Regions from separate parts of the Solibacillus sp. FSL W8-0474 genome, predicted to be linked through region 2. Evidence: a T-box and tRNA genes for the amino acid it is inferred to sense, from the RefSeq annotation. Region 2 holds a T-box; the other regions hold tRNA genes.

Region 1 (10,642 bases), 1.9 Mb from region 2:
CAAGCAGCATCATTGTTAACCATTTTTTATTTGACATTGTAAATCCCCCTATACATTTTACGTTATAATTATACATTTGTTGGATATAGTAATACAACATTTATTTAGAATTTTCCGATATTTTATATTAAAAAAACTATCTTCAACTATATTTTAATATAGTAAAAGATAGCCTTTTTCTATCTCTATAATACTTTCCCTAAAAACGCCTTCGTGCGTTCATTTTGAGGATTGCCGAATACTTCTTCCGGATGACCTTGTTCTACAATATAGCCACCATCCATAAACAGTACGCGGTCACCAACTTCGCGTGCAAAGCCCATTTCATGTGTGACAACTACCATCGTCATACCTTCTTTGGCAAGGTCTTTCATTACTTCTAAAACCTCTTTAACCATTTCAGGATCCAGCGCTGAAGTTGGCTCGTCAAATAGCATCACTTTTGGCTTCATTGCTAAAGCACGTGCAATTGCAACACGCTGTTGTTGCCCCCCTGATAATTGCTGCGGGTAATTATCCGCTTTTTCACGCAATCCAACTTTATCAAGTAGCTCCATTGCTAGTTTCTCGGCATCTTGTTTATTTAAGTTGCGAATTTGCATCGGAGCCATTGTAATATTATCAATAACCGACATGTGCGGGAATAAGTTAAACTGTTGGAATACCATCCCTACTTCTGTTCGGATATCGTTAATGTTTGTTTTCGGGTCATTAATTTTGACACCATTAATATAAATCGCGCCATCTGTTACTTCTTCCAGTAAATTCATGCAACGGAGGAAAGTCGATTTACCAGATCCGGATGGACCGATCACACACACAACTTCCTTTTCATGAACTTCATAATCAATGCCCTTTAACACTTCGAGCTTGCCAAAATGCTTGTGTAAGTTTTCTACTTTAATCATTTACGCGCGCTCCTTTTTCTTACGTGGGTTGTAATTGATATCGACCCGCTTTTCGATAAATGCGATGAGCTTCGTTACGGCGTACGTTAATACAAGATATAAGAACGCTGCAAATAAATATGGCTCCCAGAAACGCTGATACGTTCCGGCAACGACTTTACTCACGTATAATATTTCTGCACCGGCAATAACCGTTACAAGAGATGAATCTTTTAATAAGGCAATAAACTCATTCCCCAGTGGTGGAATCATACGACGGAATGCTTGAGGTAAAATAACTTTGCGCATCGCCTGACTATGCGTTAAACCTAATGACCTTGCTGCTTCCATTTGCCCTTTGTCGATTGATTGAATCCCTGCACGGAAAATTTCCGCATTGTATGCCGCGCTATTTAAAATTAATCCTACGATACCCGATACCCACCAACCTTGTGATGAACCAAAAATAGTTGGAATAACAGCTAAGTGAATTAATAATAATTGCACTAGCAATGGTGTACCACGGAATACGTCTACATAAAATTTAGCCGGCCAGTAAATCAATTTCTTTTTCGAAACTTGGCCTAACCCTAATAGTAGACCGAAAATGATACCACCAATATAACCACATGCGGTTAGAACAATGGTCGCCCAAAGTCCTTTTGCATATAGCTCACGGTAGTTCCAGATAATTTCCCAACGGAAAAAATCAAAAAACTCCATCTGAAACCCTCCAATAAATTAAAAATAGCTTATTCGATTTCTGTACCTGTAATTTCAGCTAATTTTCCGTTAGCCTTAATTTTGTCCAGACCTTCATTTAAAATATTTAATAGCTCTGTATTCCCTTTTTTCACCATGAAACCAAAGTAATCTTTTTCAAATGAATCGTCTTCAATCGCTTTTAAACCAGAATCCGGATTTTTCTCTAAGTATTCTAAAATAACCGCATTATCACCGATCGCCGCATCTGAAGCACCTGTTAATACTTCTGTTAGTGCAATTGAAAAGTTTTCATATGCTAAAATTTTTGAACTTGAAACGCCTTGTAAGTCTTGTGCTGCTTTGTGACCTGTTGTATTAATCTGTACAGAGATTTTTTTGTCTTTAATATCCTCTAAAGATTCAATTGAAGAATCTTCTTTTGTCACGATTAATAATGTCGCCTCATAGTATGGATCTGTGAAATCATATGATTGCTTACGCTCATCTGTAATCGTAATGGCTGCTGCACCCATATCGATCTCACCATTTGTCACTTGGCTCATCATTGAGTCCCAGCCAACATTTTTAACTTCTGTTTCGATACCCATCTCTTCACCAATTGCTGCTAAAATATCAGCATCTAAACCTACTACATTTCCTTTATCATCTAAATACTCAAAAGGAGCATATGTCGCTTCTGTACCTGCTACGATTTTTGTATATTCTTTATCCCCTGTAGACGATGTTTTATCATCTGTTCCACATGCTGTTAAAATCATTGAAGCTGCTGCTAAAGGGGCTGCCCATTTAAGTAATTTTCTAGCGTTCATTATAAATATCCTCCTGGAGTTTTTAATTTTTTAATTAATATCTTGTTCAATTATATTAATTCCCCAATTAATATACAACATTTAATTTTTAAAAAATTGATTATTATTGCAGTATGATGAATTTTTATAACAAAATTGATAAGAAATCTGCATATCTTTTAATATTTATTCATTAAATTATTATATCATTCTTGTTTTTTAATCTTCTTTATACGATGAACACTGTATATTTATTCTCTCTTTTAAAAAATTTGGGTTCATTACCATAACATGCGGTTGCCAGTGCCCCCTAAAATAAGGGAAGATTTTACCGTTATTTGAATGCTGTAGCTCATTTTTTGAATAAATAAGGGAACGTTTTACCGTTATTTTAAATAAAATTCCGAAATTCCATGTTTTTTAGACCAATAAGGGAAATCTCTTCCGTTATTTTCGAAATAACGGAAATTCGTTCCGCTATTTATCTCATTATTTATCATCCTCAATTTAAGGTGATAAACCCTAAACTAGGGTATAAAAAAAGACTACTTCACGGCAATCCCGAAAGTAGTCTTGATTTAAGAATGAACGAAGGATAAAAGGAATCGGTACAGTGATTCCTTCTATCCTACCAAAAAATCCATTCTCCATTGTAGAACAATAACGATTATGCTATTTTTCTACAATTGATATAGAAAAGTATATGAAAACAGTAAAATGGCGTCCTATTGGACATGATAATATAGTATCGCTTGAACATAACCTTTAATAATTTACTAATTATCTTCTCTTTTTTCAAGTCTAAATTATAAATTTCATTTAAAGAATTTAAATATTTTTTAAAAGTGCGTTTAAATTATACAGAATTCGGAAATTTATAGTATAGTGCCTAAAACGAATGTTAAATAATGGAATTAGAATGCTTATCATCCTATTAAAGAACGCTAATACTTAATTATTCGCAAAAAAAAAAGACGCCCTCGGAGGGAATCGAACCCCCAGCCTCAGAACCGGAATCTGAAGTGTTATCCATTACACCACGAGGACATATTAATAAGTAAAATAAGTATATGTTCAACTTTTCCCATTATACAGATGGTACGCCAGATTTTCAATAGCAAAAGTCAGAGTTTATATTTGACCATAACTGACTAATACGTGTATGATAGGTTTACAGCTGAAATGATTTCCATTTTTCAGCATAAGAATGCGAATAAAAGCTTTAACAAAGGGAGGATTATTCAATGAACTTAATTCCTACAGTTATTGAACAAACAAATCGCGGGGAACGTGCATATGACATTTATTCACGTTTATTAAAAGACCGCATCATCTTATTAGGTAGCGGAATCGATGACAACGTAGCAAACTCAATCGTTGCACAGCTACTATTTTTAGAAGCAGAAGATCCAGATAAAGATATCTACCTATACATCAACTCACCAGGTGGTTCTATCACATCGGGTATGGCTATTTACGATACGATGAACTTCATCAAGCCGGATGTTTCAACAATTTGTATCGGTATGGCAGCATCAATGGGTGCTTTCTTACTTTCTGCTGGCGCAAAAGGTAAGCGAATTGCATTACCGAATGCAGAAGTAATGATTCACCAACCACTTGGCGGTGCACAAGGTCAAGCAACTGAAATCGAAATCGCAGCAAAACGTATTTTACATTTACGCGAAAAATTAAACCGCATCATGGCTGAGAACACTGGCCAAGAATACGAAACATTAGCGCGCGACACAGATCGTGATAACTTCATGACTGCAAAGCAAGCATTAGATTATGGTCTTATCGACAAAATCTATGAGCGTAACCAATTAAATAAATAATGTAACATGAAGCATGCAGGAGTTAATCCTGTGTGCTTTTTTTAATGCATCATTTTATTCGCCACTCGCTCTATTTTAATAGCCAAAAGTGTAAATTTATTCGCCATTTCAATAACGATAATCGCCAAAAAGGTAAGCTTATTCGTCACTCTCCTTCATTTAATCGCCACTCCCCCAAAAAAATAAAGCACAACCCGTTCATCCTGTGAATTGGTTGTGCTTTTCAAGTTAGTTTGCTTTTTCGATTAAAAGCTGGAGAGCATTAATGGCTTTTTCTTCATCGTGACCATCAGCACATAATGTGACAACTGTACCTTTAGCCACTGCTAAGCTCATAATCCCCATGATCGACTTTGCATTTACTTTTTTCGTATCCTTTTGTAAAAAAACGTCTGCTTTAAAACGATTTGCTTCTTGTACAAATAATGCAGCTTGTCTTGCCTGTAAGCCAGATTTCAGCTTTACTTCTACTTGTTTTTCGATCATCTTGATATACTCCCTTTCACAACCGTTCATCGCTACTTTTATCTATCTTATCGGAATTATTCGAAAAGAACAATAATAGATTCCGGTACACATGAAATCGTTACCATTATTACCTATACATTAGCATAAATGTACTTAAATCGTAAGTTTCATTCCAAAATTCTACGTAGCCAATGCCACTAAATTTTTTCACCACGTCTGAGGGCCTCCGCTATATCATCAATTTTACGTAAACGATGATTAACGCCTGATTTACTTACAACGCCTGTTGATACCATCTCACCAAGCTCTTTTAATGTAACATCCTGATATTCGACTCGAAGACGGGCAATTTCTCGTAGTTTTTCGGGTAACTGATCAAGTCCCACTGCATTATCAATATACCGGATATTTTCAACTTGCCGCAGTGCCGCGCCAATTGTTTTATTTAAGTTAGCCGTTTCACAGTTGACGATACGATTTACACTGTTACGCATATCTCTTATGATTCGTACATCTTCAAACTTCAGCATTGCCTGTACAGCACCGACTAAATTCATAAAATCCGAAATTTTTTCTGCTTCTTTTAAATAAGTGACATAGCCTTTTTTTCGTTCGATTGTTTTTGCATTGAGATCATAACGATTCATCAGCTGTGCCAACGCTTCCCCGTGCTCCTTATATAAAGAATAGATTTCCAAATGATAAGAGGAAGTCTCCGGGTTATTAACTGATCCGCCTGCTAAAAATGCCCCACGTAAATAGGCACGGCGCTCACTGTTTCGCGGAATGATCGATTTTGAAATCGTATGATTAAATTCAAAAGAATTCGATACAATTTCTAAATCATCCAATATTTCACGGGCACCTTCCCGAACACGGCATATGTACACATTATTCTTTTTCAGGCGCATTTTTTTTCGCACAAGAAGCTCTACATTATATGGATAGAGCCTTTTTACAATGATATATAGTCGACGTGCTATAGCTGCATTCTCTGTTTGAACATCTAAGCTTATTTGACGATTCGCAAAGCTTAACGAACCATTCATTCGTATAAGGGCGGACACTTCAGCCTTCAAACAACTGTCATCCGCTTCAACCTGTGTCAGTTCCTTTTTTGTTTCAGATGCAAATGACATTATGTGCTCCCCCTTTCCTAGCAAACTATGTAGTGATTACAAGTAATATTACTTCATTGTTTGTTGTTTTAGTATTGTATATTCACACAGCCAATCCGCTAAATTACTCGCATCATGACGTACTGTCCCATTTTGGATAAGTGCAATTTCCTTTTGAATAATATTAATGCCCATCTCTTTTATTCTATCTATATCAAATTTTACGGGCTCGGCATTTTCTTCACGATAGTTTTCATAAACTGACGACGGAAGCTCTTTTTCATTAATCAGTATCGATTGAATGAACGGTTCGCCTACATGCGCATGAATGGCCTCGATATGCTGTGAGGCTGTATATTGACCTGTCTCACCTTGCTGGGTCATTAAATTAGCAATATAGATTTTCTCACCTTTTGCTCGAATTACCGCCTGGCCAATTCCTTTAACTAATAAGTTCGGAATGATGCTCGTATAAAGACTGCCTGGTCCAATCAAAATAAAATCCGCGCGTTCAATTGCGTGAACAGCAGCTGGCAACGGTTTTAAATTGCTCGGCTCTAAATACACACGCTTAATTGGTGCATGGCCAGACGGGATTTTCGATTCCCCGATAACGTCTGAACCATCCATTAATTCAGCATGTAATGTCACTTTTTTATTTGCAGCAGGAATGACTTTTCCGTGCACATTCAGAACTTTACTCATTTCTGCAATGGCATGGTTAAAATCACCTGTAATTTCCGTTAAAGCTGTTAGCATTAAATTGCCTAAAGAATGTCCGTCAAGGTCATTGGATTGCGAAAAGCGGTATTGAAACATTTGCTCAACTAAAGGCTCTACATCCGACAATGCTGCAATCACATTCCGGACATCCCCTGGAGGCGGAATATCATAGTCATCTCGTAAACGCCCAGAAGAGCCACCGTCATCTGCTACCGTAACGATGGCTGTAATATCAAAAGGATGCTGTTTTAAACCTCGTAATATCGTAGAAAGCCCCGTGCCCCCACCGATTACGACGATACGTGTTCTCTTTTTCTTCATTTAATCAATCCTTTCTATGATTGATATCTCTATGTGAAATGATGACTTGATCATTTTTTGCTAACAGTTTGCCAAAGTATTCAGCGAGCGTTACCGAGCGATGTTGTCCACCTGTACAGCCAAATGCGATTACTAACTGCGACTTTCCTTCACTGCGATAATGCGGAATCATAAACGTAAACAAGTCCGTTAACTTGGCAATGAGCTGCTGTGTTTCTTCTGTTGCAAGCACATAGGAAGAAACCTCTGTCTGAAGACCGGTTTTATGACGCAATTCCTCAACATAATAAGGATTTTTCAAGAAACGTACATCAAACACTAAATCGGCATCGATCGGTAAGCCATGCTTAAAGCCAAATGACATAATATTAAGTGAAAAAGTCGGGCTGCTCATATTTGAAAATTCCTGTGCAATGCGTTCGCGTAATTCCCGGGGTTTCAACTTAGATGTGTTTACAATTGTTTTTGCACGGCCTTTTACCTCAGAAAGTAATTCCCGTTCCTGTTGAATTCCTTCCAATGGTAAGCCTTGTGTTGCAAGTGGGTGTGAACGACGAGATTCTTTATAACGTCGAACTAAAGTGGCATCGTCGGACTCTAAAAATAAAATCCGGAGTAAAATGTCCTCTTCATTCATTAACGCATCGAGCGATTCAATTAACGACCCAAAAAATTCTCTCCCACGTAAATCCATTACGACCGCGATACGTGAAATTTTCTTTTCGGAATCTTTCATTAGTGCTAAAAAAGTAGTCAAAAGTTCCGGTGGTAAATTATCAACACAGTAATAGCCTAAATCTTCAAAGCTTTGAACTGCGACCGTTTTGCCCGCCCCTGACATTCCTGTAATAATAACTAACTCATGTGTAAAGCTCGAACTACCCACTTGTTTCATCTCCTCTAGTTTTGTTCTATCGAGTGTTGAATGGTTTCACTTAATAGCTCAAAATCCTCTGTATATTCAAATGTACCATATTGCATTCCTTGGCTTGCTGTTGCAAATAATAAATTTGTGCGGTCACCTGCTGCCATCGGAAGGTCGTTTAATTGCTCTATTGGATACCAGTCCAAAATGCCTTCACGTGTTTCCACAAACGGTGTTCCTTCTACATCTGTTGCAATAAATGTATAGAGCATCCATTCATCTACGACTGTATCTCCATTTTTTATAACCATAGTATAAATACCTTTTAAATGAACGTTTTTAGGTTTTAAATTCGTTTCTTCCTGAAATTCACGAACAGCTGATTCATAGATGGATTCCCCAAGCTCCATTTTGCCGCCGGGTGCAACAAACCAACCTCTTCTCGGTTTTTGGAGCAACAGCACTTTGCCATCTTTTATTGCAAGTAAATTTGTAATACGCTGCATACGTAATCACCTCAATTCTTTCATTTGTGGATATCAATTTATGACTTTCAAGATAATCCACATAAAGTACAGATAGCCTCTCACGCTATTGTACGCTAAATTTCTTTTCCTAATGCTTATATTTCTATTATACCTTGTCCCAGGCATTACGTAAAAGTACTCGTACCATTTGTCCCATTAGTAAATAAAGGATTGAGGGCTGAGTATCTATAATTCCGCACAAAAAGAGGTTGTTTCAGCGCAGATCGCGCTTGAAACAACCTAAGGATAAAAATATAAGGGGGTTAAAACAAATTCTACTTTTAGTATACCCTTATTTTGTAACGATATGATTACATTTATGTTAAGGATTTATTGATTTATTTTTTCTTTTATTTCTTCGATGTAATGTTGGGCTGATTGTGCAGCAATACTGCCATCGCCAGTAGCTGTTACAATTTGGCGCAGCATTTTCTCACGGACATCACCCGCTGCATAAATACCCGGAATAGCTGTTTCCATTTTTTCATTTGTTAAAATGTAGCCTGCTTCATTTAAAATATTCAGTGAAGCAAAAGGAGCTGTCAATGGAAGCGTGCCCACATATACGAATACACCATCTGCCTGCATTTCCTTTTCAGTGCCATCAACCGTTGAAACTAATGTTACTTTCCCTACTTTGCCGTCCACTTCATGAATTTCCTTCACTTGTGTATTCCAGATGAAATCAATTTTTTCATTGGCAAATGCACGATCTTGTATAATCTTTTGAGCACGTAATTTATCACGGCGGTGAACAATTGTTACTTTGTCTGCGAAGCGTGTTAAATAAATACCTTCTTCAACAGCTGAGTCGCCCCCACCGATTACAATTAGGTTCTTTTGTTTAAAGAATGCACCATCACATACAGCACAATAACTTACACCACGACCTCCAAGCTCTGTTTCACCTGGAATGCCTAATTTTTTATATTCTGCACCTGTTGTAATAATTATTGTACGTGTTTTGTATTGTTTTTTACCTGAAACGATAATTTTATATTCTTCACCATCGATTACTTCGGAAACATCACCGTAAGCATATTCTGCACCGAACTTTTTCGCGTGCTCGAACATTTTTGTAGATAGCTCTGGTCCTAAAATTGTATCGAAACCTGGGTAGTTTTCCACTTCTTCAGTACTAGCCATTTGACCACCAGGAATACCACGTTCAATCATTAATGTTGCTAAGTTTGCGCGTGATGCATAAACCGCAGCCGTCATACCTGCCGGACCTGCTCCGATAATTACTACATCATAAATTTTTTCTTCAGACATGTTGATCCTCCTCTTGCGTATACCATTACGATATTTTTATCGTATAAGATTGCTTGGATAAATACAAATATACTGCCCTATTCAAAGTCAGCCGGTATGAATTCGTACAATTCATCACTATACTTCGTTAATGTCGCAGTTGTAATACCGTATTTGCCTGCAATCGCCTTTTTCGTTATCTTTTTTTCAAGTGCGATGTTATATGAATATTCAACCGCAGCAGCCAATGCAGCACTATTTTTAAACGCATACCCTTGCTGGAAAGCGATTTCGCCTAGTGCAAACCACGTGCTTAATATTTGTGCTACTTCAAGTGAAATCGATTCATTTTTTTCTGTTATAAGTTCCGCCACTTCCATAAAACGTAAAAAGTGCTTTTCCTCATTACTTTTTTTATCGAAATCATATTCAAGGGCATAGGCCAGACATAGTTTTTCCAAGTCCGAAAAACTAGCAACATTTAAAATAGTAGGATGTGCTACAATCTCCTGCTTATACGCAGAACGCTTTAATAGAAAAAGTCCGAATAACCGGCTTGATTCATGCTCATCCGATAATTGGCGAATAATGAATTCCCGATGATTTTCAGCCGAGTTACCGAAAATCGTTCCTTCATTACTTTTCCATGGCTCCATACCTTCTTTTGAAGGGTCCAACTGAATCAGCAATTTCCATGATTCATTGGCTACTGCTTCATGTCCTGTAAAGTAGGCTGATTGGGCAAGCCAAAAATAAAAGCCTGGATCCCCTTCATATCCCTTTTTACTCATTGAACGCAGCCATTTATACGCTTCATCATATTGACCGATCAATGCCAATGTTGCACCTAGCTTATAGCGATTATCCCATTCAAAAGGTTGGATTTTCTTTAATATTGAAAGGAGATTCTCAAGCTCTTCTGTGTTTCTCTCATAATAGGCAAACACCGCTAAGTTACACATTGCATGGAGATTCCCCGTGTTTTCACGCAACACTTTATATAAAAGTGCGCGCGCCTGTTCAGCATCGCCAACATAAAAATAGGCTAACGCCAAGTTATTGTACGCATTCCACAAATCCGGGTATTCCTCAATAATTTGCTCCAACATTTCAATTGCAGCTTGGAA
Region 2 (10,642 bases):
CGGATGAGACAGCGAATGCGATTAAAGATGGCTGGTTGTATACAGGTGACTTGGCGTACCGTGATGAGGAAGGCTATCACTTCATTGTAGACCGTAAAAAAGACATTATTATTCGAGGCGGATTTAATATTTACCCTAGAGAATTAGAAGAACTTTTATATCAGCACCCGGCTATAGTAGAATGCTCTGTCATCGGAAGGCCCGACCCGGTATTCGGTGAAAAAACGGTTGCCTATGTCGTATCGAAGGACGCCGAGCTAACAGAAGAAGCAGTTCGAGACTACTGCAAAGAAAAGTTAGCCGAATACAAAGTACCGGATTATGTAAGCTTTATCGAAGAAATCCCGAAATCCGGAACAGGTAAAATCCTGAAAACGGCTTTAAAAGATTTAGATAAAAATGTACTTCCTAATTAAAACTACTTGGTTGGGGTTCATATAGTTTAGCTACAGCTTCAGTACATGAACTAGAACGCAGATAATGTCGTTATGGACTAATCGCGATTAGCGTAGGCCAAGCAATGACGAATGGGTTAATTATTGAACAGGAACGAGGAGTGGATAAAGAATGAATTTTGACCAAAAGGCAATTATCATTACCGGTGGTGGATCGGGATTAGGTGAAGCTACTGCACGCACAGTCGCGGCTGCAGGCGGTTATCCTGTTATATTGGACTTAAATGAAGAAAAGGGTCAAGCAATCGCAGACGAATTGAATGGCCTATTTTTTAAAACGAACGTTGTGAACGAAGAAGATGTACAACGGGCGATTAATGGCGCGGTAGAAAAATACGGCTCTATTCAAGGTGTTGTCAACTGTGCTGGGCTTGGTACATCAACACGTGTTGTCGGTAGAAAAGGCGTGTTTCCGTTAGATGAATTTAACTTTATTATACAAGTTAATTTAGTTGGAACATTTAATGTGATTCGTTTAGCCGCAGCTGCCATGATGACAAATGAAACGAATGATGATGGAGAGCGCGGTGTCATTGTTAACACTGCTTCTGTAGCTGCATTCGATGGGCAAATCGGCCAGGCTGCTTATTCTGCGTCGAAAAGCGGGATTGTAGGGATGACTTTACCGATAGCAAGGGATTTAGCAAGCTATGGCATTCGTGTCATGACGATTGCACCGGGGATTTTCAATACACCGTTAATGGGGAGAGCACCACAGGAACTAAAAGATGCTTTAGGCAAGCAAGTTCCTTTCCCACAACGTTTAGGTGATGCTACTGAATTTGCTCATTTAGTAAAAGCTATTTTTGAAAATCCAATGTTAAACGGTGAAACGATTCGACTCGACGGAGCAATTCGTATGGCCCCGAGGTAAGGAGGAAAACAGATGAACCTTGAAACAATGACGATAGAAGAGCTGGACTATGGTGTACATGTCGTAACGATTAATAATCCGCCAGCCAATACATTAAGTGCAGGAATTCAACGTGATTTACTGCAACTGCTAGAAGAAGTAGAAAATAATCAGGCATTCCGTGCGATGGTGTTTAAATCAGCGAATCCGAAAATCTTTATTGCAGGTGCCGATTTAGGCTCAATGGGAAGCACAAAAGAAAGTGTAGATATTGCGGAAAGCTCGAAACATGTACAGGATATTTTCAATCGTTTAGAAGCGTTGAAAGTCCCGACTATTGCTGCAATTAACGGTCATGCTTTAGGTGGTGGCTGTGAATTCGTGCTAGCTTGTGATTTTCGTATAATGGGTCAGGGCACAATTGGATTAACAGAAGCGTCTTTAGGTCTGTTACCGGGTGCTGGTGGGACGCAGCGTATGACGAGATTAGTAGGTGGAGCGAAAGCGCGGGAGTTAATGTATTTAAGCAAACGTTTAAAGGCGGAACAAGCGGCAGCGATTGGCTTAATTACAGAAGCGGTATCACCGGAAGAGGTAGAAGAAAAAGCGATCTCATTAGCGACAACTTTAGCTCAAAGTGCAGTAGGCGCTATTGGGCTAATAAAAGAAAGTATTTTAGCTGCCGAGGAATTATCGTTAGAACAAGGGTTATTAGTTGAACGAGAAGCTTTTGCAAAAACATTTACAACTGGTGAGGTAGAAGAAGGCATACGTGCATTCTTTGAAAAACGCCCTCCCAATTTTTTAAAGCCTGTAACAAATCAATAGCTATAACAAATGTGCGGCCGTTTTGAAAGTTAACCTTTCATTACGGCCCTGCTTTTTAGTGGAACTCAAAATGACTCGGATAATGAAAGGATGATAGTACTATGCTTTTACAAGGATTAAAAATATTGGATTTCTCCTCAATGCTGCCTGGTCCGTTTGCAACAATGATGTTAGCGGATCTCGGAGCAGAAGTTTTGCACGTCACGAAACCACTAGAAGGAAAGCAATGGGACAAAGATGATTATTTACAGCGTTCTAAAAAATCAATTGCTGTTGATTTGAAATCGCCGGAAATAATTGCTTCGTTAAAAGAACTTGTAAAGGAATACGATATTGTCGTTGAACAATTCCGACCAGGTGTTATGACACGCCTTGGTCTAGGTTACGAAGTGCTTAAAGAAGTGAATCCAAGGTTAATTTATTGTTCCATTACCGGTTACGGCCAGACAGGTCCATACCGCGATCGGGCTGGACATGATATTAACTATGTGTCGATGTCGGGTATCCAAGGTTATTCTGGGACAAAAGAAGGTGGCCCTGCAAATTTAGGCATTCAGTTGGCTGATTTGGCAGGTGGGTCATTGCATGCTGTAATCGGCATTTTATCGTCTGTCATTTACCGGAACTGTACTGGAGTCGGGCAACATCTTGATATTAGCATGACGGATTGTGCTTTAACGTTAAATGCGTTATTTGCACAGGATTACTTAGTACAAGGAAAACCACTTCAGCGTGAAGAACTGTTGTTAAATGGTGGCTCGTTTTATGGCTATTATGAAACGATGGATGGCCGCCACATTTCTGTTGGCAGTCTCGAGCCGAAATTCAGAAAGCAGTTATGCGAGGCGATTGACCGTCCGGATTTGCTTCCATTGGCGATGAGTTTTAAACCAGCTGATGATGTGAAGTTAAAAAAGCAGCTGCAACAAGTATTTTTACAGAAGACGTTTAATGAATGGCAAACGATTTTCACGCAAGTAGATGCTTGTGTAGAGCCGATTTTAAGCTTTGAAGAAGCAGTAAATCATCCACTTTTCGTAGAACGTGAAATGTTTGTAGATGTGGCAAAGCCGGATGGTACTACACAAAAGCAAATGGCCTGTCCGATTAAGTCCGATATTTTTAAAGCAACTTATAAAGCAATCGGTGTGAAGACAGGGACACATAATGAGGAGATACTGGGGATTCCTTTAATTAGATAGAGGATTTATTATGATATAAAGCTGATTTAAGGGTGCCTTCTTTTTTGGAGGGTGCCCTGAGATTTTAGATGAATTCTTAAAAAGTGTTGTTTAAAATTTACATTAACCTTGAACTGTTGATTTCCATTCCGGGACCGATGCTTTCCCCGGGCACGGCTCCAGCTAACTAAATTGTGCCTACAACGGCAGGCACAATTTAGTGGATCTTCCGCGCGTGCTGTTCCCGGTGGAGTCACGGTCCCTCCATTACAATCAACTTATTCGTCACTTTAAATAAAGTGAAATAAACTATCTACCATGATTAGTTATCAATTCGAATCAATGAACTTAAACCAACTTATTCCTGCTAATGGTCTCGAGAGTTTGTCTCTTGAGACCTTTTGCATGGGAAAAAATTTGTTATTATCATAGATGAGGATTTTTGATTCCATTTTTATGGTTCATCACCATAAGTTGGGGATGACAAAATTGAAAAATAATATTTTTAATTAAGTCCGTTCTGCTACGCTACGGGGAAAACGCGTTGAAGCAAGTGTTTTTGAAGCTCGCGTCCGTTGTACTACGTTCCGGGGCAGGCTTTCCGGGCGGCGTGGCTCCAAAGCTTTTTTCAAAAGCTTTGCGACAAAAGCGGCAGCGACAGGAGCAACTATTTTCCGCGCACGCTTAATCGCCAAGGAGTCTGCCCCTACACTTCGCACAACTCTTTTCGTTGAAGCAAGTATTTTGGCGGCTCACCCTCCGCTCCGTGTCACTCTACTTGGGATAAATGATTTCTGCAAAAAATGAAGATATAAAATAGAGAATTTCCGCTCTCCGCCGCCTCGCGATAGCGCAAGCGGCTTGATTGGGTGTTTTTTACTTCACTTTATAACGAGGGCAAAATTTTGAGATTGGTGGGCCTCGCAAACGGCAATAAAGGCAGTGATAAAGACACTTCACGTGGCTTTAGCGCTGTCTTGCCGTAGCCCACCAATCAATCAAGTGAAATTTTATTAGAAAAGCAACCCCATGTTATGGTGATGACCCATTTTTATTTATTTTTACCTAGTATTAGTCGATTATTAATTTTAATGTAGTGTGTAACTTTGAATTAACTAAGTTGGACGAGCGCTTCTCGGGAGATTGAATTGTTTAATGAGGTAAATAGAGGAATGATTTTCCCTTATTTAAAAAATAAAGTAAAAAATAGTGAAAATAAGGGAAGGGAATTCCTTTATTGGACTAAAAAACATGAGATTTCGTGATTTTATTTAAAATAACGGTAAAACGTTCCCTTATTTATCCAAAAATGAGCAACATCATTTAAATAACGGTAAAATCTTCCCTTATTTCTTTACCTATTTTTTCTCTTTTAGTTAAGTCGTTTCAATATTCGCATCAGATTCACTGAGAATATCGTACGAGTAATTTTCTTGATTTTTCAGTGCTCATAATATGGGTGAATTTACCGGTTAATTAAATTAATAGAAATATTTTTACAATAAACTGCAACTTTATAGTGCATTTAATCGAGGATAGGGTGAAAGGTGGGAAGTAATGAAGCTGGAACAAATCTATTCGTTGTATGTAAAAGATTTATATAATTATTTATTCTCTCTTTGCCGCCATACGCAGACGGCTGAGGATTTATTGCAGGATACATTTTATAAAGCCCATGTAACATTACTTGCTCAGCCAATTAAAGAACTCAAACCTTGGCTCTTTAAAGTCGCATATTACACGTATATCGATTATTGCCGAAAAGAAAAACGTAGTGAGCCATATGAGGAGATTGTACGAATCGATCATGCAACACCTGAGACGATTTATATGCAGGAGGACAGTTTTACAACTCTTTTAAATTTATTGGACCAATTGACACCAATTGAAAAGCAGGCGATTTTGTTGTGTGATGTGCAGGATTGTACGAATGAACAGGCAGCGGAAATTTTGGACTTGAAGCTTAATACGCTAAAAAGTCATTTGTTAAGAGGGCGAAAAAAAATGAGATCTATTATCGAAAAGGGGGGCATTAAAAATGGATGAGTATGAAAAATTAATTGCGAACTCAAAAAAACAGCAATTGTCCGATTCGCAGCAACAAAAGCTAAATCAACAGATGAGACGTTCTGTTTCACTTTCTAAAATGAATTTGATGGTAGGTACGATTACCATTATTTTAATGATTCTTCCTGTCAGCTATATTTTTACTTTTCTTTATTACGCATTTGGTACAAAATCGACAACTTTAATGGATGTAACGAGTCAGACTTTATATGTGACGGAGCCGAATACATCTCTTGAGGAAATAGAATTTGATATGGAATTTTTCCCATTTTCAATGCAGCTGGAGTTTGACCAGTATAAGCGTATAGGGAAGGAAGATTATAAAGTTAATAATTACGATATGCGCTATACACTAGGAAATTTAACGAAAAAAGAAGTGAGTTCCCAATTGGAGCGTGTCCAAAGGAAAAACCCAAATGAAACAAGTCCGTGGCTCACACATCCTAAAAATCAATCTGAGGTAGATACGTGGAGGGAGTGGGAAGTTTTAAGAGGTTTGCCGGATGAAACGGTTGTGGAAGCGTATATTTCCTTCCATGACTTGCATACAGTCGATGAAATCCGAAGCAGCTTTCCAAATGTAGATGTTGTTTGGGCGGCAGTTGATACGGGTGTAGAGGAGAAAAATCTGAGTAAAGATGGCGATGTCGTATCACCAATCGGTTATCCCGTACAGGTCGATAATACGACTTGGTCACCTTTTAGAGATGCTTACAGTAATGAGCAGGTGTTTATTGATATATTAAACTATATTGTGCAATATGAGGACTTAGCTACAAAGATATCGAGCCATAAAAATTTAGAACTGGCTGAGCGAATTGACTACATTAATAAAAACGGGATTAAAACCTATGGGGTAGTTGTAACAGGACCCAAAAATGAAATTGAAAAACTAGAGGATATAAACTTAATCCGTAAAATTAAGTTAGGTGAGGTGAAATTATGGAACTGGACAAATTAAAGAAGCTGCAAATACCGGTAATTGCAGGATGGATTTCGGTTGCTAGTGGGCTTTTCACATTATTATTACTAAATATAAGTATGCTAACAAATGATTCTATTTTATTTGAGTATTTCAGCCTTATTTTAGGAATTGGCTTTATATTTGCTTGGCCGGCCATCTTTTCAAAGAAATCACGTTTTTTAGGTGTATGGGCATTAGGGATTATTCTGTTTTTAACAATATTCTTCTTTAGTATATTTTTACTTGGATGGATCATTGTACCATTCCCTTGAGGTGTTTATTAATCTGAATAGTACAAATTTGGATTGACACCGCATTAAGTTAATGGATATAATTCTATAAATTAAATTCGATGAAAAAGACAGTAATTTACATAAATTTTGATTAGCGAGCCGGGGAAGGTGAAAGCCTGGTGCAAAATATGTAAATGAAACGCACTTTGGAGAAGCAACCTGAAATGAAGTAGGGAAGCCGGGGAGTCACCTCGTTAGCAATGGAAAGTGGTCACAAATTGTGGCAACTAGAGTGGTACCACGGGATTCCTCGCTCTCGTCTCTAATATTGGAGACGAGGGCTTTTTATATTGGAGGGGAATAGCTGATGAACAGAAAAATTGCGGAAATTTTACTGCAGGCAGTAGAACATGATTTCACATTAAATGAAATCGAAACGTTATTAGAAAAACCAAAGTATGAACACCTAGGAGATGTCGCGTTTCCATGCTTTACATTGGCAAAGAAATTCAAAAAATCACCGAATGTCATTGCAGAAGAAATAAGTAGCAACATCAACGATCTATTTATTCAAAAGGTTCAAGTTGTTGGCGGCTATATTAATTTATTTGTAAATAAACTAAAAGTAACAAAAGAGGTATTAGGAGAAATTGCATTAGTAAAGGAAACGTATGGTCAAAAACAAGGTAACAATGAAAATATTGTAATCGATTTTTCATCACCTAACATTGCCAAGCCATTTTCAATGGGACATTTACGTTCTACCGTTATTGGGAATGCACTTGCAAACATTGCGGAGAAAAATGGCTATGAAGTGATACGTGTCAATCATTTAGGTGATTGGGGTACACAATTCGGAAAGTTAATTGTCGCATACCGACTATGGGGCAAAAAAGAACAAGTGGAAGCTGCACCGATTGAGGAACTTTTAAAGTTATATGTAAAGTTCCATGACGAAGCGGAAAAGTGTGAAGATTTAAATAATCAAGCAAGAGCCGCCTTTAAAGCACTGGAAGAAAATGAACAAAGCGCACTAGAATTATGGAATTGGTTTAAACACGCTTCTTTAAAGGAGTTTATGCAAATTTATGACCAACTTAATATTCAATTTGATGCATATGAAGGAGAAGCTTTTTATAATGACAAAATGCAGGCAATTGTCGATGAATTAAAAGATAAACAGTTACTAACACAATCGGATGGTGCGAATGTCGTCCTTCTAAAAGATATGCCTCCTTGCTTAATTACGAAGCAAGATGGGGCCACATTATATGCAACACGGGATTTAGCAGCTGCCTTTTATAGACAGGCAAACTTTAAGCCATCAAAAATCTATTATGTAGTAGGAAATGAACAAACACTACATTTTAAACAAGTATTTAAAGTTATTGAGAAAATGGGCTATTCATGGTCAAAAAATTTACAGCACGTCCCATTTGGCATGATGCTTAAAGACGGCAAAAAGATGTCTACACGGAAAGGAAGAGTGATTCTTCTAAAAGATGTATTAAAGGAAGCAGTAGAAACGGCCTCTAAAAATATTGAAGAGAAAAATCCGAGTTTACGAAATAAGCAGGAGATTGCCAAGCAGGTTGGAATTGGTGCAGTTATATTTAATGATTTAAAAAATTATCGCTTGAACGATATTGAGTTTTCATTACAGCAAATGTTGAATTTTGAAGGGGAAACAGGGCCATATGTGCAATATACGCATGCTCGTATTTGTTCTATTTTAAAGAAAGTTCAATTTACGCTTAATGAAGCAGTAACGGTAAAGGAGCTGGAGGAATCAGCTTGGGGAATCGTTTTGCTGCTCCAGCAATATCCACAGGTTATTTCAGATAGCCTTGAGCAGGCGGATCCTTCCATAGTGGCGAAATATGTACTGCAATTAGCACGAGTATTTAATAAATATTATGCTCATACAAAAATATTAGTTGAAGATGACCAAAGGGAAAGCCGTTTAGTATTATGCTTTGCTGTGGCGACAGTTTTGAAGGATGGTATGAGACTGTTAGGGGTGCAATCTCCGGAAAGTATGTAAGTAAAGAGGTGCTGGAGCATAAATAGAAAACTTTTTTTATTGAGCAGAATATGTTTAATAAAAACAAGCTGTATCAAAATTGGTTGAAGTGAAGGGTCGACTCCAGCGGGAACAGCACGATGCCTGAGACTACAGGCTCAGGCCGTGCCCGCGGAAAGCGTACCCGGAACGGAAACCAATTTTCCGCATATCCAAAAAATACAATTTTTCTCCGCGGAGAAAAATTGTATTTTTGTTTTGCCCAAGCCTCAACCCCTTCTTCTTATGAAATGCGAAGGGAGAAATAGTTAAAATTTCCAATTGGCATTGTGTAAGGTGGAAAACTATGCGAAAATTTATTTGAATATTTAAAATTCGCAAGGGGGATTATTATGTGGGAACAGCAGTTAATACATACCGAGAATGGAGTTTTCGAAGTTTTTACAAAGGGGGAAGGCAGTCCGCTATGTGTAACTCATTTATATAGTGAGTACAACGCTAATGGGAACCGGTTTGCTGAAATGTTTGTACCATTTTACAAAGTATATTTAGTGAATTTACGTGGCTGTGGCAAATCAACAGATGATTTAACGGCATTTAACTATAGCATGCAGGATAGTGTAGAAGATTTAGAGGCAATACGTAAAACGCTCGGACATAAGACATGGGGCTTTGCCGGACATTCAACAGGAGGAATGCTTGCATTAAAATATGCCATTTTACATCCGTTAAGTGTGGATTTTATTGTAGCTGGCGGTCTTTGTGCATCTTCTGACTATATGCATCATCCTGGAAGCGTTTATTGCAAGGAAAACCCTAACAATAAAAGAATTCTAGAAATTTTAGCCATGCTGAAAGATCCAGCTTCAACAGTGGAACGAAGACAAGCGGGCTCTAAAGAATGGGCACTAATGTCTTTATATAAAGAACAAAGCTTTGAGAATATGGTGAGCCGTCCGAACAGCGGAAAAACAGTATCGAAAAGATTGGACTATTTTTCGTATGACGAGTTGCCTACGTTTGATTTACGACCACAACTACCGAATGTCAAAACAAAAGCCTTTATATATGGAGGCTTATATGATGCACAATGTCCATACGAATACGCAGTGGAAGCTGCGGAATTATTACCAAATGCGACTTTGACGACGTTTAGTGAAAGTAATCATCATCCTTGTATCGAGGAAGAAGAAAAGTTTGCCAAATTTGTTCAGGAAATTTTTCAGGGCGTTCCAAACAGTTGAAATTGAAAATTAAAATAGGAGTACAGCTATATGTATATGGAAACTGATAGAGAGCGGTATTTTCAAGACGTTATTATAAAAATACAGGCGATTAACGTGGTAGAAGGAATTATTCAACTAGGTTCAGGAACGATAGGCTACAGTGATCAATTTTCCGATATTGATTTAATGGTAGCAACTACAGAACAAGTGGATGTAGCGAAAGATTTAATAAAGACTGAGCTACAAAATATGGGGTCATTTTTCATTAAAGAAGGCAAGTTCAGTGATCAAATTCTTTTACTTATTCCTTTTTACGAAAACGGTTTAGAGATGAATATTTCAGTATTACCAACTTCATTTTTAAACGTAAAATCGCCTTTATGGAAATTAATATTCGATCGTAACGGGGAAGTACTGCCGAAAATGCTGGAGGAACACGAAAATTTTCAGAAGCTAGAACAGCCTTACATAAAAAAGTTCGATATAGTTTTTGAGTTTGCCTATCATTTAAGAAAGTTGCACATTGAGCTTCAGCGTGGAAATGACATCTTTGCTATGAAAATGCTGGTGATGCTGCGGGAGTTTACTTTAACTGTCCAAATATTAAATGAACAAAAGAAGTTACATCAATTTAAGGCATATCATACGTTAGAGGAAGACTTTGTAAAACAACTAAAGAAGAGCTATCCGTCAACAACAGACAGCTCCGACATTATGGCAGCTGCCAAGTTAGTTACACAGTTATTTAAAGACACGATACAGAAAAATGAGATATTCGATTTTGATGAGCAATTGTTTAAAATTGCAGAAAT
Region 3 (10,642 bases), 1.3 Mb from region 2:
CTTCCTAGAAGAAAAATACCCTGCTTACGGTAACTTAGTACCACGTGATATCGCAACACGTGAGATTTTTGATGTGTGTGTAAATCAAAAACTGGGTATTAATGGCGAAAACATGGTATACTTAGACCTATCCCACAAAGATCCACATGAATTAGATATTAAATTAGGTGGTATCATTGAAATCTACGAGAAATTCGTAGGGGATGACCCACGTAAATTACCGATGAAAATCTTCCCGGCAGTTCACTATTCAATGGGTGGATTATGGGTCGACTATGACCAAATGACTGAAATCCCTGGATTATTTGCTGCGGGTGAATGTGATTACTCACAACACGGTGCAAACCGTTTAGGTGCTAACTCACTATTATCAGCAATTTACGGTGGTATGGTTGCGGGACCAAATGCTGTGAAGTACATTAAAGGACTTCAAAAGCATGCTGAAGATTTACCAGAAGAAATCTACACTCGCCGCGTACAAGAAGAAACAGAAAAATGGGAAGCTATCTTAAACATGGATGGTACAGAAAACGCTTACTTACTTCATAAAGAGCTAGGTGAGTGGATGACTGACAACATGACTGTTGTACGTGTGAACGCAAAATTAGAAGAAACTTATGCGAAATTAACTGAGCTACAAGAGCGTTGGGAAAACATCAACATTAACGACACTCAAAAATGGTCGAATCAAGGTGCCCACTTCACTCGTCAGTTAAAGAACATGCTATATTTAGCTAAAGTTATGACTAAGGGTGCATTATTACGTAACGAATCTCGTGGTGCTCACTATAAGCCAGAATTCCCAGAACGTGATGATGAAAACTTCTTAAAAACAACTATGGCGAAGTTCGACCCTGCAACGGGCGAACCAATTATTTCTTATGCAGAAGTAGACGTTTCGTTAATTCCACCACGTAAACGCGACTACTCAGCGTAGAAAGGGGAACTAAAAAATGGAAACAGTAAATACTGAAAGAACAGTTAAGTTAGAAATCGTTCGTCAAGATAGTGAGAACGGTGCTACACGCGTTGAAAAGTTTGAAGTTCCTTACCGTCCAGGTATGAACGTTATCTCTGCGCTAATGCATATTCAAAAATACCCTGTTACTGCTGACGGTCAAAAAACGACACCGGTAACTTGGGATATGAACTGTTTAGAAGAAGTTTGTGGTGCATGTTCAATGGTTATTAACGGACGTCCACAACAATCTTGTTCAGCATTAGTAGATAAATTAACTCAACCAATTCGCCTAGAGCCAATGAAAACTTTCCCAGTTGTACGTGACTTACAAGTAGACCGTGAGCGCATGTTCAATGCACTTAAGAAAGTTAAAGCATGGGTACCAATCGATGGTACTTATGATTTAGGTGAAGGTCCACGTATGCCTGAGCGTAAACGTCAATGGGCATATGAGCTATCTAAATGTATGACTTGTGGTGTTTGTATGGAAGCATGTCCAAACGTGTCTGAAAAAGCTTCATTCATGGGTCCAGCACCATTATCACAAGTTCGTTTATTCAACACTCACCCAACTGGTGCAATGAATAAAGACGAGCGTTTAGCAGCAATTATGGGCGACGGTGGTCTTGCAAACTGTGGTAACTCTCAAAACTGTGTAGCTGCTTGTCCAAAAGGAATTCCTTTAACAACATCTATCGCTGCACTTAACCGTGCAACAACAGTTCAAATGTTCAAGAACTTCTTCGGTTCTGACCATATGGTTGACTAATCTAATAGATTTAAAAGACTCCCGCTTTGGTGGGAGTCTTTTTTTTTACTTCTGTATGAATAACTCCTTTTATCGTGCTCTCGTATTTAAACGAAATTACAAATTATGCTATAATGAATGCATATTCATTATCAGGGGATGATGATTTATTTAAAAAGGGGGATGTTTTTATGCGAGCTACATATATTCAAGATGTGAAAGAGTGGATGGCTGGATTTTCTTTTTCGACAAAAGTACGTGTCCGCTTTTCGGAAACAGACATGTATGGTCATGTAAATAATACGAAAGTGTTTGCATATTTAGAGTATGCAAGAATTGAGTACTTTAAAGCAATGGGTTTTAATTTCATAGAAGGATCAGATGATACAAGTATGTTTGTAGTAGCAGATATTCAATGTGATTATTTGAAGGAAGTGTTTTTTGATGAGGAATTGACAATTTTCGTTAAAACGGCATCAATCGGCACATCATCACTTGATTTGCATTATATGGTGACGAATAAAAAAGATGAAATATGCTACACAGCACGTGGAACGCTTGTACAATTGAATCATAATACGGGGAAAGGTGTCCCTTTATTAGAGGACCAAAAAAAATTATTGCTCGGGAAATAGTTAAATGCCCTCACCTGCTTTGTATATTCGACATAATGTACAAGGAAGAAGATAGGAGGGTGTTGCAAAATGAATCGTCCGCAGCATCGTTCGCTGTTAACAAAAAGAGAACGCGAAATTTTTGAGCTTTTAATAAAGGACTATTCAACTCGGGAAATCTCGGCAAAGTTAGGTATTAGTGAGAAAACTGTTCGAAATCATATTTCCAATACGATTCAAAAGCTGGGTGTATCAAGTCGTACTCAAGCAATTCTGGAGCTGTTAAGACTTCAAGAATTGTCAATATACTGATTGAAGACTTGCTATTTCACAAAAAAAACTTCAAAATAGAACTATGAAACGCATCGAGGAGTGAATGGAGTAGATGAAAGATCACAGCACACATAGCTCTGAATCTGTAGCAATCCTAGAAAAAGAATTAAGATATATTTCACACTTAATTAAACAAAAAGGTCGCGAAATACTAAGCAATTATACAATTACCCCACCGCAGTTTATTGCATTGCAATGGTTGCATGAATCTGGTGATATGACGATTGGTGACTTGTCGACGAAGATGTATTTAGCTTTTTCGACAACGACGGATTTAGTAGACCGGATGGAAAAAAATGAATTGGTACAACGTGTGCGTGACGAAAATGACCGCCGTGTTGTACGTATTCATCTTTTATCCGAAGGCGAGCGAATTATTCAAGAAGTGATTCTTAAGCGTCAAGATTATTTACGGGATATTACAGAGGAATTTAACGAAGAAGAATTCGAGCAATTATCACGAACTTTACAAAAACTACATTTATTAATGAAATAGGATAGAGGCGGTACAAGTGAATGCCCCAATTGGTGTAATCGATTCTGGAGTTGGCGGTTTAACAGTGGCAAAAGCGATTATGGAGCTATTGCCAAATGAAACAATATACTATATAGGTGATACGGCGCGCTGTCCATATGGACCTCGCACGAAACAAGAGGTACGTAATTTTACATGGCAAATGGCAAAAGTACTTGAAAAGAAAAATGTGAAAATGCTTGTCATAGCATGTAATACTGCGACAGCCGTTGCATTGGAAAGTTTACAAAAGCATATGCCATTTCCTGTTCTAGGTGTAATTAATGCTGGGGCACGAGCTGCAATAAAAAAGACAAAGCGTAATGAAGTAGTAGTACTCGCAACAGAAGGCACGATTAAAAGTGGCGCTTATGAACAGGCGGTAAAATCGTTAGCAACAAAAGCAACGATTATTCCACTCGCCTGTCCGACATTTGTTCCTCTTGTTGAAAGTGGCGAGTATGAAGGTCAGTTTTCATATGATCTTGTCGCAAAAGGATTAAAGCCATTGGAAGATGAGCGATTTGATACAGTCATTTTAGGCTGTACACATTATCCTATTTTACAAAAACAAATTGAAGCAGCAGTTGGTCCACATGTTCATGTTTTGTCATCTGCTGAAGAAACTGCCAAAGATGTCGAAGCAATTTTAAGCTATAAAGGGCAGTTGCGAACAGATGAGGAACCACCAAAACATATATTATATGCTTCCGGTTCCGTTCCGATTTTCCGTTCCATTGCAGAACGTTGGTTGGAGAATGATGAACTGGATATACGCAAAATTACATTTGAAAAGTAATTAAAGGTTCAGATTAGGCATTTTGTCTAATTTGGGCCTTTTTCCTTCTATGTCTTGCGTTTACACTTTTGACCGTTCTGAAAGTGTGTTAAGATTAGTGCGCGAACAAATTGAGGAGGTCAAGAATGACTAGACATGACTTACGAGCTGTGAATGAATTACGTCCAGTTCAAATTGAAAATAATTATTTAATGCATCCGGAAGGCTCGGTACTAATTACGGTTGGACAAACGAAAGTAATTTGTACAGCTACGATAGAAGAAAGAGTACCAGGTTTTTTACGTGGACAAGGTAAAGGCTGGATTACGGCTGAATATTCAATGTTACCACGCGCTACAGAGCAACGCACACGCCGTGAAAGCTCTGCAGGGAAGGTAAGTGGTCGCACAATGGAAATTCAACGCTTAATCGGCCGTGCATTGCGTGCTGTCGTAGACTTAGAGGCATTGGGCGAAAAAACAGTTTGGATTGACTGTGATGTTATTCAAGCCGATGGTGGAACTCGTACAGCTTCGATTACTGGAGCATTTGTAGCGATGACACAAGCGATAGCCAAATTAGATGCTGAAAAACCATTCGCAAAATTCCCTGTGACTGATTACTTAGCTGCTACAAGTGTAGGGAAACTAGCTGAAATTGGTGCAGTATTGGATCTAAACTACATTGAGGACTCAGCAGCCCAAGTCGATATGAATATTATCATGACAGGTGCTGGCGAATTTGTTGAATTACAAGGTACTGGAGAGGAATCGACATTTACTCGTTCAGAGTTGAATGAACTGCTTGATTTAGGCGAATCAGGAATCTCAGAATTGATTATTATTCAAAAAAATACTTTAGGTGAAATCGCACAACTGATTGGGAAGGTGGAACCAAAATGAAACAGGTAGTCATTGCAACGAAAAATAAAGGTAAAGCAAAAGACTTTGAAGCGCTCTTTGAACCATTCGGCTATAAGGTTGTTACAATGTTTGATGTAGCACCAGATGTGGAAATTGAAGAAACAGGAACAACATTTGAAGAAAATGCGATTTTAAAGGCGGAGACATTAGCCAACCTATTAGGTCAAATTGTGATTGCAGATGACAGCGGTTTAGCTATTGATGCATTAAATGGTGAACCGGGTGTCTATTCTGCACGCTATGCTGGAGACCATGACGATGAGGCGAACATGGTAAAAGTACTGGAAAACATGAAAGATGTACCGGAAGATGAGCGTACAGCTCGTTTTTGCTGTGCGTTGGCGATTGCAGGTCCTAATTTAGAAACGAAGACAGTATTTGGAACATGTGAAGGTGTGATTGCGCATGAGAAGAAGGGAACTAACGGTTTTGGTTATGACCCGATTTTTTATGTACCTGCCTTAGAAAAGCATATGGCCGAACTTTCAGCCGAAGAAAAAGGCGCTATATCACACCGTGGTAATGCGATTCGCAAGCTTGCTTTACAGTTAGCTGAATTTCTTAAATAAGTAGTACTTTTCTTGCATTGTAAACAACTGTTAATAGAATTGTGCAATAACGATTGAATTTTTGATTCATTCCTGTCACAATATGTATATAAATGGAAAGGATGTGGTTACGAAATGAAGCTATTGATAATGAGTGATACACATGGTGACGAGGATATCATTGAACGTGTAAAGGGCTACCATCCAGACGCATATAAAATAATCCATTGTGGCGATAGCGAATTACCGTATACCCATCCATCGATGCAAGAAATTGAGCGTGTGAAAGGTAACTGTGACCATGATCCGAATTATTTAGAGGAGATTCTATTCCAAGTAAATGGAGACCGTGTGTATGTGACACATGGACATTTATATGATGTGAAAAACTCTCCGATGAAGTTAGTCTATCGGGCTCAGGAAGTTGGTGCCCAAATAGTGTGCTTCGGTCATTCACATGTGTTAGCCGCGGAGTATATAGAAGATACTTTGTTTATTAATCCAGGTAGCTTATTAAAGCCTCGGGGCATTAAAGAAAAATCCTTTGTTACACTAACAATTACTCCTACACACTTTACTTTAGATTGCTATGATGATAATAATAATTTAATCGATCAAATGTTTTTTGAACGTTAGATTGAAGAAGCGAAGTCCACTTTTTATCAAGGGGGCTTCACTTTTTTATAATTACTCCTGGAAAGTGAATTTTATTTTAGTTGAATAATAATTTTTATGAAATTGATTGTTGACTTTCTAGTTAATGTACCATATAATAAAAATTGTCTTTAATACCAATTACGTTATTGAAGCAGTTGTCTCCATAGCTCAGCTGGATAGAGCACACGCCTTCTAAGCGTGCGGTCGTAGGTTCGAATCCTACTGGGGACGTATATAATTTGTGGTTTAGACCACGCAAAATTAACCTTCTAACTTAATGTTAGGGGTTTTTTTGTGTTTACAAAAAGAAGGTACGAATGATCGTTTAAAACGTACTTAATCAAAATCTTTAATGAAGAACAACAAACATTATTTAGATCGATTTAATGCTTATATCACTCCAAAAGCATTATCTAATCTATTTGCTATAGTTGAAATGTCTTCATTAACTAATATGAATGTGAATGCATCTCTAATCCTTACATAACTTTCAACAGCTTGTTCTAGGTCCTCGTCTTCTTCAAGTATCTCTTCTAACTCTTCACTAATATCATAACTATTAGAAATTTGATCATAAATACAGTCTTCTACTTCACTATCAATGCCCATTTCTGTAAAATATTCAGCCATTTGTTTCATTAAAAAATCTAATTTTTTATCAGAATAAAAATTATATAAATTGCCATCACGCATCTCAATATATAAATATTTGAAACTATATTCACTCCAAAGTTCATCCTGATTAAGCAATATGAAAAAAAAACGTTCCTCTTCCGTATCATTTCTATGATACAGTTCATCAGAATTTATCTCGTACCTATTAATTCCTTTTAGAAGAATTCTTTTGTTGTCTAGTACCATAACACTCATTTAATAATCATCCTTTTTACATTGATTTATAAATTATGAGTATTCTAACCTTAAAAGGTTTTTTTTATTCGTTTCATAAATTAACATATGTCGAATATAACGGATTAAATACTTAATAATTATAGAGCACTTATTATAGATGATTAACGCTTTTCGCCTTGGTATAACATTCAATTCGTTTTTTCAACTTCTTTCGCGTTTTATTGAATTGTGCCACGTTATAGAAAAGGGAAGTTAATTATATTTTCCGTTAAATGGAATATAATTGATTAGAAGGATTGGCTAATACGAATAGGTAAGATAAAACTTTGAACAAGAGCCGCTAAAAACAGCTAATGTATTAAGGGGAGGGATACAAAATGAAAATTGCATTAATCGGTGACAGTTTAACTGAAGGTCGTCCAGGGGTGCCTTTTCATACGATATTAGAAGATAAATTTCCAAATATCACTTTTGTTAACCTTGGTAAACCAGGGGAAACAGTGAAAAGTTTATATACGCGCCTTTTAGAAAAAAAGTTAGAGGATAATTATGATCTTTCTTTCCTATGGATTGGGGTAAATGATGTCTATTCAAAACTGCTTAGCGTTCAAGCGCAGCCGATTGCGAAAGATTATGATGAATTTCAGACTTACTATGAGAAAGTCTTAGAGCTAGTTATAGAATCGTCAAATAATGTCGTAACAGTTACCCCGACTATAGTTGGTGAAAATACTAATAATGCTCCCAATAATGAAATTAAAGAATTGAATCACCTTATCCAATCCATTGCACATAAACAGACAAATGTTGGTTTTCTAGATGTCCAAACAGCTTTCCTGAATCATCTTTCAGCAGTGAATAGCTCGAATTACATCAGCACAAAAGTATTGAGTGTTATGACCGACGTTCTTTTTTATAAGAAACCTTCAAAAATTGATAAAAAATCCAAAAAACGAGGGCTACATCTTACGTTAGATGGTATACACCTTAATAGTACTGGGGCACAACTTGTTGCAGACATATATGCGACTGAAATAGAGCGCTTGCTTTACAGTGATTAAAATTTTGTCGAAATGTGTAATTTTTTACGGAAAATAAATAATCAGTACTTGCAATTAAATTAGTAAATATATTAATATATAAACAGGAACAATAAATTTAATAAATGCAAGACAAGGTGGAGTCGTAGTCAGCTACGGCACCGCCTTGTCTTTTTTGCATTTGAAAGGGGAAATTTATGTTTATTTTACAAATTGTTATTATTTTATTTGCTACAAAATTGGCAGGGCACTTAGCTGCTAGGTTAGGCCAACCATCAGTATTGGGAAAAATAATTGTTGGTATCATTCTAGGGCCGGCATTACTTGGATGGATCCACGATACAGAATTATTAACGGTATTTAGTCAAATTGGAGTTTTATTATTAATGTTTTTGGCAGGACTTGAAACAGATCTTCAGGAAATGAATAAAAATAAAAAGGCAGCGATATTTGTTGCATTAGGCGGTATTATTTTACCGATTATTTTAGGTTACGCGGGAGCCCAATACTACGGAATGTCTGTAGGAGAATCTATTTTTATTGGACTATTGCTTTCTGCTACATCTGTAAGTATATCTGTTCAAGCAATGCGTGAACTAGGTTGGTTAAATAGTAAAGAAGGTTCAACGTTACTGGGCGCTGCTGTATTGGATGATATAGTAGTCGTAATTTTAATTGCCATTGCAATGAGTTTCTTTGCAGGTTCGGATACGAATATTGGATTATTAATAGGGAAAAAAATACTGTTCTTTGTAATTTTAATCGTACTTGCAAAATGGTTTATTCCACATTTTATCCGTACATTTAAGAAATTTAGAGTTACAGAATCAATATTGAGTGCAGGTTTGATTATTTGCTTTGGTTTATCGTACTTTGCAGAATTTTTAGGTATAGCGGGAATTATCGGTGCATTCTTTGCCGGAATTGCCATTGCACAAACAGAATTTAGAAAAGAAATTGAGCACAAAGTTGAACCAATCGCGTATGGAATTTTTGTACCGTTCTTCTTTGTAAGTATCGGATTAGCGGTTTCATTTGATGGAATTGGAAATCAAATTGGGTTTATAGTCGTATTTTCAATTATTGCAGTTGTTTCCAAATTTGTTGGTTCAGGATTAGGTGCCAAACTAGCTGGTTTCAATACGAAATCATCGATGGGTGTTGGTGCAGGAATGGTTTCCCGAGGTGAGGTTGCACTTATATTAGCTGCAATGGGACTTGAAGGTGGATTATTACCAGCAAATTATTATACTTCCGTTATTATCGTCATTATTGTAACGACAATTGTTACTCCGCCTTTACTAAAAGCAATTTTTGGAAAGAGAATTGTCATAGAGTAAGAAGAGGCCAGGACATAATTAGGCCGTGCCCGTGAGTAATCAAAACGAAAAACAATTATCCTACAAAATACAATTTTTCTCTCCGGAGAAAAATTGTATTTTTTTTACACACCTAGATTAAAAAGATCAGAAATAAAAATGAATTAATACTAACTCGCATAGTATGTTAAAAACATTAGAAGAAAGGTGGGAGGTATGTATTATCCACAAATGAAGTATCAGCCATTACCTACTTCACGGGAAATGACAGTTTCGGGTAATGGGGAAATAACGCTTCAACCAGATTATGCGCAAATTCAAACTGAAGTGCGTACAGAAGGAGATAATGTCAGTTCTGCTCAACATGAAAATGCGATTATTATGAATCGGGTTATTGAATCGCTCTTGAATTTAAATATTCGGAGAGATGAAATGCAAACGTCAGCTTATAATATATTTCCAACCTATGACTATATTGATGGAAAACAAGTATTAAGAGGCTATGAAGTTCAAAATGCAATTACTGTAAAAATAGTGAATATTAATCAAGTTGGTACGGTTATCGATACAGCGACACGAAATGGGGCGAACCATGTATCGGGCATACAATTTAAAATAGAGCACGTAGATACTTACTATCGTCAGGCACTTCAGTATGCCCTGATTGACGCGTTAGGTAAAGCAAAATCAATGGCTGAAACGATGCATGCAACTTTAGAACCGTTACCTATAGAAATAATTGAAGAGACAAATACTGCTACTCCTATTCCATACAAAATGCTTCAACTAAGTAACCAACAGGCTGTTACACCGATTGAACCAGGTTTGATAACAGTAACAGCTACTGTAAAAGTCAAATTTCAGTATTAGCGCAGTAAGTTAGATATTCTAATTTTAAATTCCGTTTTCTATCAAATAAAAAATAGAAATGAACCAAACTGTTAAGGACTTTTTCAGTTTGGTTTTTATTTTGTATTGCTTATTCTTTCATGTAAAAGCATGATTGGATCCTTTGTATACATAAAGTAACAATGATAAAAAGTGAAATAAAGAAGGTGCGTATTGAAAAAGAGTATACAAATTGCAGGTACATTTGTCAGTTTGGTAGTCGGTGCAGGTTTTGCTTCTGGACAGGAGATTATGCAGTACTTTACAAGCTTTGGACTAGTAAGTGTGTTTGGTTGTATTGTTGCTGCGGTCATTTTTGCTTTCTTAGGCATGACACTTGCGCAGATCGGATCGGACTTGCAGACGACTTCCCATAAGGAGGGCATTCATTACATTGGCGGTCGTGCTTTTGGTCCGGTGCTGGATGTATTAATTTCTATTGTATTATTTGGGATTGCGATTGTTAT

What was found. A T-box is a leader RNA that pairs with one kind of tRNA and senses whether it is charged. The one in region 2 lies ahead of argS (arginine--tRNA ligase), so its partner is inferred to be a tRNA-Arg.
Positions count from the first base shown of each region.
Region 1: it has a tRNA-Arg gene. The T-box ahead of argS (arginine--tRNA ligase) is inferred to sense a tRNA for this amino acid. The anticodon was not compared.
Region 3: it has a tRNA-Arg gene. The T-box ahead of argS (arginine--tRNA ligase) is inferred to sense a tRNA for this amino acid. The anticodon was not compared.

Region 1 is NZ_JBBOQJ010000001.1:3,339,646-3,350,287, forward strand. It holds gene NYE67_RS16930 (basic amino acid ABC transporter substrate-binding protein) at 1-37, opposite strand, end outside; gene NYE67_RS16935 (amino acid ABC transporter ATP-binding protein) at 186-908, opposite strand; gene NYE67_RS16940 (amino acid ABC transporter permease) at 909-1,610, opposite strand; gene NYE67_RS16945 (basic amino acid ABC transporter substrate-binding protein) at 1,640-2,422, opposite strand; tRNA gene NYE67_RS16950 (tRNA-Arg) at 3,377-3,448, opposite strand; gene clpP (ATP-dependent Clp endopeptidase proteolytic subunit ClpP) at 3,646-4,239, shown strand; gene NYE67_RS16960 (HPr family phosphocarrier protein) at 4,468-4,725, opposite strand; gene whiA (DNA-binding protein WhiA) at 4,905-5,846, opposite strand; gene NYE67_RS16970 (gluconeogenesis factor YvcK family protein) at 5,895-6,869, opposite strand; gene rapZ (RNase adapter RapZ) at 6,874-7,764, opposite strand; gene NYE67_RS16980 (NUDIX hydrolase) at 7,770-8,240, opposite strand; gene trxB (thioredoxin-disulfide reductase) at 8,592-9,536, opposite strand; gene NYE67_RS16990 (tetratricopeptide repeat protein) at 9,614-10,642, opposite strand, start outside.
Region 2 is NZ_JBBOQJ010000001.1:1,465,746-1,476,387, forward strand. It holds gene NYE67_RS07170 (class I adenylate-forming enzyme family protein) at 1-416, shown strand, start outside; gene NYE67_RS07175 (3-hydroxyacyl-CoA dehydrogenase) at 568-1,329, shown strand; gene NYE67_RS07180 (enoyl-CoA hydratase/isomerase family protein) at 1,342-2,136, shown strand; gene NYE67_RS07185 (CaiB/BaiF CoA transferase family protein) at 2,238-3,338, shown strand; gene NYE67_RS07190 (sigma-70 family RNA polymerase sigma factor) at 4,875-5,363, shown strand; gene NYE67_RS07195 (anti-sigma factor) at 5,356-6,345, shown strand; gene NYE67_RS07200 (hypothetical protein) at 6,327-6,620, shown strand; T-box leader at 6,692-6,908, shown strand; gene argS (arginine--tRNA ligase) at 6,949-8,625, shown strand; gene NYE67_RS07210 (alpha/beta fold hydrolase) at 8,997-9,848, shown strand; gene NYE67_RS07215 (hypothetical protein) at 9,879-10,642, shown strand, end outside.
Region 3 is NZ_JBBOQJ010000001.1:2,750,674-2,761,315, reverse strand. It holds gene sdhA (succinate dehydrogenase flavoprotein subunit) at 1-937, shown strand, start outside; gene sdhB (succinate dehydrogenase iron-sulfur subunit) at 954-1,730, shown strand; gene NYE67_RS13980 (acyl-CoA thioesterase) at 1,901-2,344, shown strand; gene NYE67_RS13975 (helix-turn-helix domain-containing protein) at 2,414-2,635, shown strand; gene NYE67_RS13970 (MarR family winged helix-turn-helix transcriptional regulator) at 2,709-3,152, shown strand; gene racE (glutamate racemase) at 3,169-3,969, shown strand; gene rph (ribonuclease PH) at 4,095-4,850, shown strand; gene NYE67_RS13955 (XTP/dITP diphosphatase) at 4,847-5,440, shown strand; gene NYE67_RS13950 (metallophosphoesterase family protein) at 5,555-6,055, shown strand; tRNA gene NYE67_RS13945 (tRNA-Arg) at 6,234-6,307, shown strand; gene NYE67_RS13940 (DNA polymerase III subunit alpha) at 6,467-6,946, opposite strand; gene NYE67_RS13935 (SGNH/GDSL hydrolase family protein) at 7,306-7,989, shown strand; gene NYE67_RS13930 (cation:proton antiporter) at 8,166-9,308, shown strand; gene NYE67_RS13925 (SIMPL domain-containing protein) at 9,504-10,157, shown strand; gene NYE67_RS13920 (YkvI family membrane protein) at 10,350-10,642, shown strand, end outside.